DNA from 3 places in the Parabacteroides sp. AF27-14 genome. Region 1 is predicted to be linked to each of the others. Evidence: riboswitches for the same ligand, from Rfam matches in the RefSeq annotation. Region 1 holds a riboswitch; each other region holds the start of a gene.

What was found. A riboswitch is a leader RNA that binds a small molecule or an ion and turns the genes downstream of it on or off. The one in region 1 is predicted to bind cobalamin.
Region 2: linked by a shared signal. The riboswitch ahead of DWY79_RS11615 (sirohydrochlorin cobaltochelatase) and the one ahead of DWY79_RS14540 (porin family protein) in region 1 are both predicted to bind cobalamin.
Region 3: linked by a shared signal. The riboswitch ahead of DWY79_RS13990 (putative transporter) and the one ahead of DWY79_RS14540 (porin family protein) in region 1 are both predicted to bind cobalamin.

Annotation. Positions count from the first base shown of each region.
Region 1 is NZ_QTLZ01000014.1:83,966-87,254, reverse strand. Features, by position in the region: gene priA (primosomal protein N') at 1-944, opposite strand, end outside; gene DWY79_RS14540 (porin family protein) at 1,032-1,640, opposite strand; cobalamin riboswitch at 1,932-2,135, opposite strand; gene coaW (type II pantothenate kinase) at 2,155-3,009, opposite strand; gene scpA (methylmalonyl-CoA mutase) at 3,139-3,289, opposite strand, start outside.
Region 2 is NZ_QTLZ01000009.1:145,279-148,567, forward strand. Features, by position in the region: gene DWY79_RS11610 (TonB-dependent siderophore receptor) at 1-400, opposite strand, end outside; gene DWY79_RS11615 (sirohydrochlorin cobaltochelatase) at 547-1,464, opposite strand; cobalamin riboswitch at 1,592-1,789, opposite strand; gene aspT (aspartate-alanine antiporter) at 1,876-3,289, shown strand, end outside.
Region 3 is NZ_QTLZ01000013.1:52,569-55,857, forward strand. Features, by position in the region: gene DWY79_RS13985 (acyl-CoA carboxylase subunit beta) at 1-873, shown strand, start outside; cobalamin riboswitch at 1,031-1,232, shown strand; gene DWY79_RS13990 (putative transporter) at 1,532-3,214, shown strand.

The sequences.
Region 1 (3,289 bases):
GTCTTACCACTGGAAGTCACGCCATGAAGCAAGCAGACCTCTTTCGTCTTGAAAGCCTCATGGATCTCTCCATAGGCTTTCTCTTGCGCCGGACTGAGCGGATTCGGCTCTTGCAAGCGGCAGACAGATACTTGCAAACGACCCACCTCTTTCTCGTAACTCTCCAAGATACCCCGTTTCAGCAGCCCCTCCAATACCGCAGAGGTATAACCACTGCGTTCCAATAGCTCTTTCTTGGAAAGCTCCTTCGATAAAGCGGGATTCAAGGTATGGCTTAAATCCAAGAAGCTGACCAGCAGAAGCTCTTGCTTCTTCGCTCGTTTCAAATCCTCGAACACCGCCTGTAATTTCGTCTCATCCCGGTAAGCCTCGGCCAAACGGATAAACGCCTGTGTCTTGGGAACGAATCCTCGCTTTAGCTCCTCGCTCACCTCGACCGCCCCTTTCACCATCAAGGAAGAGACGATCGGGACAACATTTCGAAGACCGGTCTTCTTCTCCAACTCCGAGATCGTCAATTTCAAAACCCCGCTAAAAGCATCCAGTACCGCTTGCTCGTTCGGGCGCAAGGGGGCGGTGGCCTCGAAATCCTCATTATAAGTAACCGCCGTCTCGCTTTCCAACTTTAAGCCGGAAGGCAAGGCCGCCTTATACACGTCGCCCAGCTTACATATATAATAAGAAGATATCCATTTCCAGAAACGGAGTTGCGGACGGCGGAGCACCGGCGTGGCATCCAGCAAAGCGTAGATCTCCTTCGTCTCAAAATCGGATACCGGTTCCCGGTCGTGTACCTCCATGACGATAGCCGTATAATATCGTTTCTTCCCGAAATGCACGATCACCCGGCAACCGGGAGTCACGGCTCTCTCCAGATCTTCGGGTATCCGATAGGTATAGCTATTCTCCAAAGGAAGGGGAAGTATGACGTCCGCGTATTTCATTCAAACAGGTGTTTCATTACGAGCCCAAAAATAACAAAAAAGGCCGGACTTCTAAAGCCCAGCCTCTCTCATTTTATTTTCACCTATTTAGAACAAGATCGCTGCCGTGATAGACCATCCACGGTTCTTTCCGGCACCGTCGGAGAGGTTCACCTTCTCAATACTATAGTTATCAGTCAGTCCCAGACCATAATTGAAACCCACCTGCAAGTGGCTGATCAGTTCCACGCCGGCACCGAAGTTAAGACCTGCGCTGAAATTCTTCGCCTTCACCTGATCCGCTACGGAACCCGGGATATCCCAAAACTTATCACCGCCTACACGGAAACCGATATACGGACCGGCTGCCAAATACGCCTTGACGATCGGTAAACCGAATTTCCATTTCAAGTTGACCGGAACATCGATATAATCCGTCTTCATCGAAGTCTTAACCCCGCCAGCCGAGGTCGTCTCCAAACCTTTTTGCGAATACAACACCGCCGCATCGATCCCGACACCGACCAACGGTAAGGTCGTCTCGATCATCGGACCCACTTGAAAGCCGGTTACGTTATCCGCTTTCAACACGTCCGAGTTGAAATGAACAGACGATATATTCACACCTCCCTTGATACCGAATTTAAGCTGAGCGTTCGCCGGAAGCGCCATCAACGCTAGCAAGGCAACCATAACAAGTCCCACAATTTTCTTCATATTCATACTTCTTTTGTTAATTACTCGTTGCAAATAAACGCACTTTTCTAATAATAAACAAATATTCTCTATAGAGTGTTCACGGAATACCCCAGTCCTTTAAACGCAAAGAAAGCATGCATCTTACACACGGAGCTCATCCCGTCGGTCAGATTCATGCTTCTTTCCCTAATTATTATGGCAAAATAATTATCCGAAACCATGAGACGACTTGATAAGAAAACCTTGGATAAAGAATAGTAAAAACCGGATACGGTTCTTGCGTTCTCTTCCGGCCTTTCCTCGAAGCCGTCGAAAATATACACGCCTTGCAGGTCTTCTGACTTACTTCCGGTCTTAAGCGCCTTCCCATTCACTTGAATGAACAGTGGCAACAGTATTGCTCAACCCGTTTATGAAGCTTACAGCAGCGGGACTGTCCGGGATTCTCACCCGATTCCCTTTTAATCCCTATCCGGCGATTGCCGAAAGGGAACAAAGCATGTAGCAAAGATACATAAAGTTTTGATGTAGCCTAACACTTTCCACAAAAAATATCCTTATATTCCCGGTTCCTGATATAGCATAAAGCCGCCCCGATAGCCGTGCGATACTCGGCATACTCCGGTATCTTGAAATGGACATCGCACATCTCCTCCAGACGGGGGAAAATATCCGGGCATTGTGGCAAGCGAGTCAGGTTACCGATCAATACGATATTCTTGATATCGCCATTTAACGAGGCGAAAACAGCTCCTTGTCCGATGGTCTGCAAGACCATATGAACGATACCGAGAGCGATATCCTCAACCTTAGCGTTCGCGTCCGCTTTTCCGAAAATAGAGGCTGTCACGTCCAGCGGCAGGCCGGGTAGCGGATGCGGCGTAATATCCCGGATATGCAAGTCGATATCATTCAAGGAACCGTGCTCGGCCAAAGACGCTATTTGGTGAAAGTCATGCGTTTTCAATAATAGCTTAGACAAGCCGAGGATTGTTCCGCCACCGATACCCAATCCCCCGATATGCTCGATCGTGGAGCCTTGTACCTTGACAAAGGAGGTACCCGTTCCCATGCTGACCACCAATAGACTGTCCAGTCCCGTATTATATTGCGCCCCTAGCCCATTCGCAAGGAACTCATCCGTCTTCGCAGTTGGTAAGCCATATAAAGGTTGATCGATATAAGCACTACCTACACCTGTCAAGATCACTTTCTCTATATTCGAGAGCGAGATGTTATTATCATAAATATATTTACCGAAGGCCCCGAATAAAGAGGTTACCGGATCGGTAGCTTTCACGAACATCGGGTTCTTGATCTTCTTATCCTCCACGCCGACGATCTTGGTCGTGCTACCTCCCACATCTATACCTATAACGATTCCCATGATTCTTTCCCTTTTTAATTGAATAATCGCTACAAAAGTACATAAACCCGCATACAATACTAAAAAAGGCCGGACAAAATCAATTGTCCAGCCTCTCTTTATTTAAAAACCGTAAGGTCTAAACTCCATTTATTCGCCTAACAAGATCTCAAGGATCTGGCAAGCTGCCTTCGATACGGAAGTACCCGGGCCAAAGATAGCGGCAACGCCAGCCTTATACAAGAAATCATAGTCTTGAGCCGGGATTACACCTCCAGCAATAACGATGATGTCCTCACGA
Region 2 (3,289 bases), on a different contig from region 1:
GATCGGGTACGGGATAAGAGTTGTTTATTGCCGAACGTTCATCGCGGATACCGTCTATCATCATGATAGAATGATCGAAACCACGGATCGACAATTGTTGAAATGCGCCATAAGATGTCTGGAATCGTACGCCCGGCATAAAGCGTACCGCATCTTGGATATTACGGATACCTCGCAACTCCAAACTACTCGCCGTAATGCTATTAATTGAAATAGGAAGATATTTCATAGGTACGTCCAACTTCGTGATTTGTGGACGTGGCTTGCGTGCGGCGGTCGCTACGACTTCTTGAATATTGAATGTCGTATCGGCGAAATTCGTGTACTCATTCTTGTGTTGTGCCTGCATCGTACTGATACATAAGGCTGTCAACGGTAAGATTGTCAAAACTCTTTTCATATATTTAGCATTATAACTGTTTATTGTATGCATGTGAAATCCCTTTCGAAAGAAATTCCATTTTCCTTCGAATGAAAATTTAGTTTCTTTCGGAAGGAATTACTTTTTCTTCCGAAAGGAATAAAACATAGATTTGGAGAACTTTTTTAGTCCTTCTCTACCGCATAAGCTTTCTTCTTATCAACGATATCGATCATCTTATGTTTAGCCATGAAACGGGCATGTTCGATGAAAATCTTCTGAATATCCGGATTCTGTCCCAGACCTTCCATAAATACGCTTACCTCGTAGCCTTTCTTTTCCAGTTCCTCTTTCCAATCACCGGCGATATCGTTTTTCGCATGGTCTCCAGCGACAAACATAAATGGCATTAACACGACTTTCTTCGTACCATTGGCTTTTACTTGAGCTTCCATCGTATCAAAAGAAGGATAACCTTCAATAGTTCCTACGGAATAATTCTTGAACCCCTTCTCCTTCAACATATAATCCAACATGGCATATTGGGCCGTTGCTGGAGTATAAGTGCCATGACCTACTAATAATGTAGCGCCTTCCTTCGCCCCATTTTTTATGATAGCAGCGATTACTGCCTCATAATCTTCCGGCGTATACAATAGGGGATTGCCGATTCGGATTTCCTTGAAAGAAGACTTCATGGCGGCAACGTCTTTACGTAAGGATTCCATCTCGATACCTTCGATTATATTCGTGGATTGGATCAAGATGTGCGTATAACCATCAGCCTTTAACTTTTCCAAGGCTTCGATCGGGTTTAGTTTCTCTATGCCACGAGCTTTTAAGCGGCGCATTACAATGCGAGAAGTCCATGCCTCACGCAACTCAACATCTTTGAAAGCTTCTTTCGCTTTTTGATTGATCGCGTCGATTGTCAAGGCACGGGTATCATCATGGGTTGTTCCAAAATGTACCATCAATAAAGCGGCCTTATCGCCCGGTTGTAAAGAGGCGAATAAATCGGATGCTACAAAATTCTCGCCATCGTGCGCACGACAAACTAGGCTGATGACCAGCAGGAAGAAAGATAGTAAGTGTTTCCTCATCATATGAATATATTAATAATTAGATTACATATCAATCCCACGGAGACAACGTATTATTCCGTCTCCAACATCTTTTAGATATAGGTGATATTTCTATCCTCTTAATTACTCCTAACCCCGGGAGGAATTAATCATTACTTCGCTTGGCAGGTTTCCTGACTGGCTCGAAAAGCAACCTTCCCATCTTTCTTAAGACAGTGGCATAGCAGAACGCTTTCCTTTTCAAGAGCTTCACAGTAGCGGGCACTGTTCCGGATTCTAACCGGATTCCCTTTTATAGAATTGTCGGTAGACAAACTCTATCACCTAAGCGGTCGCAAATTTATATAAATAATCCCGAAAAGTAACAACATCTTTCAAAGAATCCCTGTTTCAATAGCATCTTTTTTGTTTAACATCAAATAAATAGATATGGAATGGATAACTAATTTACTTCAACATTATCCGGAGCTAGCTATTTTCATAACCTTAGCTCTCGGTTTCTGGATTGGCAAGTTTAAGATAAAGAAGTTCACGCTGGGAACGGTTACCAGCGTATTATTGGTCGGTGTATTGATCGGGCAATTAAAAATCGATATAAGCGGACCGTTAAAGTCCGTCTTTTTCTTGATGTTCCTCTTCGCTGTAGGATATAGTGTTGGGCCACAGTTCTTCCGGGGATTGAAAAAGGAAGGTCTTCCTCAAATGCTTTTCGCCGCCGTCATGTGTGTGTTTTGTTTGATCGCTCCTTTTTTGTTAGCGAAACTTATGGGATATAACGCAGGCGAGGCCGCAGGATTATTGGCGGGCTCCCAGACGATGTCGGCAGTATTAGGAGTTGCCGAAGATACGATCGGACAGATGAATATTAGCGATACGGATAAAAGCGCTATGGTAAATGTAATGCCCGTGGCCTATGCGGTAACTTATATTTTCGGTACGGCAGGATCCGCATGGTTAGTGAGTGATATCGGGCCACGTCTTTTAGGAGGACTCGACTACGTGAAAAAAGCGTGTAAAGAGCTAGAGGCTAAAATGGGAAATAACGACGAGAGCGAGCAACCGGGCTTTATGCCTGCTGCCCGTCCGGTAACTTTCCGGGCCTATAAGATTAGTAATGAATGGTTCAAGGATGGCAAAAGCGTAAAGCAGTTGGAGGTATATTTAGACCAATTGGGACGGCATTTGTTCGTGGAGTGTGTCCGTATTAATAATGTAGTAACCGATGTTAAACCGGATTTGGTTTTACATACCGGAAATGAGGTTGTTCTAAGCGGTCGCCGAGAATTCGTGATCGGAGAGGAGAACTGGATTGGCGACGAGGTCAATGACATTGAATTGCTCGATTTTCCGGCAGAGACGTTACCCGTACTAGTGATCCATAAGGAATACGTGGGGAAAAAGATCTGCTATTTACGCAATCAATCGTTTATGCATGGTGTTAGCATCAAGTCCGTAAGGCGTGCGGGTATCAATATCCCGGTCTTGGCCGCTACGGTGATAGATTCTGGTGATATGCTGGAATTGGTAGGCATGAAATCAGAGGTAAATAAAGCGGCGACGGCTTTGGGATATCCCGATCGCCCAACCAATCAGACCGATTTGATTTTCGTGGGTATCGGTATTTTCTTAGGGGGAATTTTAGGTTCGCTCGCGATTCATTTCGGGGGTGTCCCGATTAGCCTAAGTACGAGTGGAGGTGCTTTGATAGCCGGGCTCGTCTTTGGATGGCTTCGTTCTAAGCATCCGACCTTCGGGCGTATTCCGGAGCCTTCCGTTTGGATATTAAATAATTTGGGGTTGAATATGTTTATCGCCGTAGTCGGTATCACGGCGGGTCCCAGTT
Region 3 (3,289 bases), on a different contig from region 1:
GGAAAAAGCGGGGTCGCACATTTTGTGTGTGATACGGAAGAGGAGACTTTGATGAGTATCCGGGAACTTCTGAGTTTCCTGCCTTCTAATAATATGGAAGACGCTCCAGTTATAGCTTGTGCTGACGATGTGCGTCGGGTAGAAGAGTCGTTGCAGCATGTGATTCCGGAAGATCCTAATGTCCCTTATGACATCAAGGATATTATAGAGCCGATAGTGGATAATCATTACTTTTTCGAGGTTATGCCTCATTTCGCTCGCAATATTGTAGTGGGATTCGCTCGTTTGGGAGGCCGTACCATAGGTATCGTAGGGAACCAACCTGCCTTTTTAGCGGGAGTCTTGGATATCGATGCTTCTGATAAGGCCGCACGTTTCATTCGCTTCTGCGATTGCTTCAATATTCCATTGATCACGTTCGAGGATGTGCCGGGCTTCTTGCCGGGCTGTACGCAAGAACATGCGGGAATTATACGCCACGGGGCAAAAATTGTCTACGCTTATGCGGAGGCCACGGTTCCCAAAATCACGTTGATTACCCGGAAGGCTTACGGGGGAGCCTATATCGTAATGGCAAGTAAGCCTACCGGTGCCGATATAAACTTGGCATATCCGATGGCTGAGATTGCGGTGATGGGGGCTGAAGGTGCCGTGAATATATTATACCGGAAAGCCAACGATGAGGAGAAGAAACAAGCAATTCGTGAATACACCGAGAAATTCTCAAATCCTTACCGGGCAGCCGAGCAAGGATTTATAGATGAAGTCATACAACCTAGAGACACACGTTTTAAATTGATTCAGGCGTTGGAAATGGCGAAAAATAAGAGCCAGAGTAATCCTCCTAAAAAACATGGAAATATTCCCTTGTAGTAATTATTATTTAAGGAAAATCAAAGCCTCTTCCTGTCGGGAGGATAGCTTAGAGGTTAAAAGATCCCGGTTCAATTGTTTTGTCCCGGGATTTTTTTATTTGGATAATAAAAGTAAACAAAAAAGCGAAAAGATATGATATATACGGAAAACATGCTATCTTTGTTCCCGAATCGGTTCCGCATATACCATTCGGGTATGTGGATTAAAAGGGAATCGGGTGTAAATCCCGGACAGTCCCGCTGCTGTGAAGCTCCGAAGAACATCTTGAAACAACACTATCGCCACTGGTTCTAGCGACCGGGAAGGCCTCAAGATGGGAGTCAGTCAGAAGACCTGCCATTCATTAAAGGCTGTTTTTGCTCGAGGGATTAGGAAAGCAGTACGAAAAGATAAGCAATATCTTAAAAGGAACAAAGACGTATGAAAAGGATCTGTTCGCACTGTCGTGCGACATTTGAATGGCCGGTAACCCTTTTGCCGGAAGAGGAAAGTTTGTCTAAATTATCAGCATAAGAAATAGAAAATATATTAGTAAATGTTGTTAGAATGGATGCCAGATTAAACTGGGATACTAAATGTTCAATATGTGTATCTCTGCCGAAGTGATTCGCCAGAGGTACTTTTTTATCTTAAATTAATATATACATGAATAGATATGGAATGGATTAATGAATTGTTATGGGGAGAAGGGGTAGGGCATTCTATCCTTTTGTTATCCGTTGTGATCGCTCTGGGGATCCAGCTTGGTAAACTGAAGCTATTCGGTATCTCTTTAGGGATTACCATGGTACTGTTTGTCGGGATCTTTCTCGGGCATTTCGGTTTTACGGCGAATCCGTCGGTCGTTCATTTTTTTAGAGAGTTTGGTTTGATCTTATTTGTTTACTCGGTAGGTATGCAAGTAGGCCCCGGATTTTTCTCTTCGTTTCGAAAGGGAGGGATCACGTTGAATATGCTTGCTTGCGGTATTGTTTTTCTAGGGGTGATTACTGCCTTGATTATACATTATATTACAGGCATTCCTATACCGACAATGGTAGGTATCTTATCCGGAGCAGTGACGAATACACCGGGATTGGGCGCTGCTCAACAGGCTTATTCAGATATGACGGGGATCTCGGATGAAACGATCGCTTTAGGATATGCGGTTGCCTATCCGTTAGGTGTGATCGGCATTATCTTGTCGATGATTTTTATCCGTTATGTTTTCCGTATCTCTTTTGCGAAGGAGACGGAACAATTGGAAGAAGAGACGGATACGGAATCGGGAGGAGAGGCTGTACCTATCTCTTTGGTGGTGAAGAATCCGGCGATTTTTGGTCGTAGCGTAAGTGAGCTATCTAAATTGTTGGAACACCGTGAATTTGTTATTTCCCGTATTTTACGTAACGATACGAATCGGATAGAGATCGTGGCGGGGAACACGGTATTGAATGGGGATGATAAGATTTTTGTTATTACCGCAGAGCATGACGTGGAGGCGATAAAGACTTTTATCGGTCAAGAAATACAGATGGATCGTAAGCAATGGATTCCGGCGGAAAGCCAGTTTATCAGCCGGCGTATTTTGGTTACCCGGTCTGAAATCAACGGTAAGCAATTAGGGGCTTTGCAGTTACGCCGTTTACATGGAATTAACGTGACTCGGATCAATCGTGCGGGGCTGGAGTTGGTAGCTACTCCTAATCTGGTCTTGCAAATAGGCGACCGGGTGACAGTGGTCGGTAGTGAATTGGCGGTGGAGAAAGTTGCCGAGACGCTGGGTAATTCAATGAAACGCTTGAATGAACCTAATTTGGTGACTATTTTTGTTGGTATAGTTTTGGGTATTATCGTGGGAAGTCTTCCTATTAGTTTTCCGGGTATTCCTCAACCGGTGAAATTAGGATTAGCGGGAGGTCCGTTGATCGTTGCGATATTGATAAGCCGGTTCGGTTATCGTTATAAATTGGTTACTTATACCACGCAAAGTTCTAATTTACTATTGAGGGAATTAGGAATCACGTTGTTTCTCGCCTGCGTGGGATTGAGTGCGGGTGAAGGTTTTGTCGATACGATAGTCAATAAGGGTGGTGTAGCTTGGATCGGTTATGGTTTTATAATAACGTTATTGCCTCTACTGATTATCGGTTGTGTGGGAAGGTATTTTTATAAACTGAATTATTTTACGTTGATGGGATTGATTGCGGGAAGTACGACCGATCCTCCTGCGTTAGCCTATTCCAATATGGCGGCAGGAAATGATGCGCCGGCGGTTGGATATGCGACGGTTTATCCATTGACCATGTTTTTGCGTGTGTTGACCGCACAGTTAATGATATTATTCTTTTATACATAGAATAAATATTTTGTTGTTAGTAATGTTTAGAAAAGTGTAAACTCCCTAGCCTTCCGCCGAAGTGATTCGCCGGGG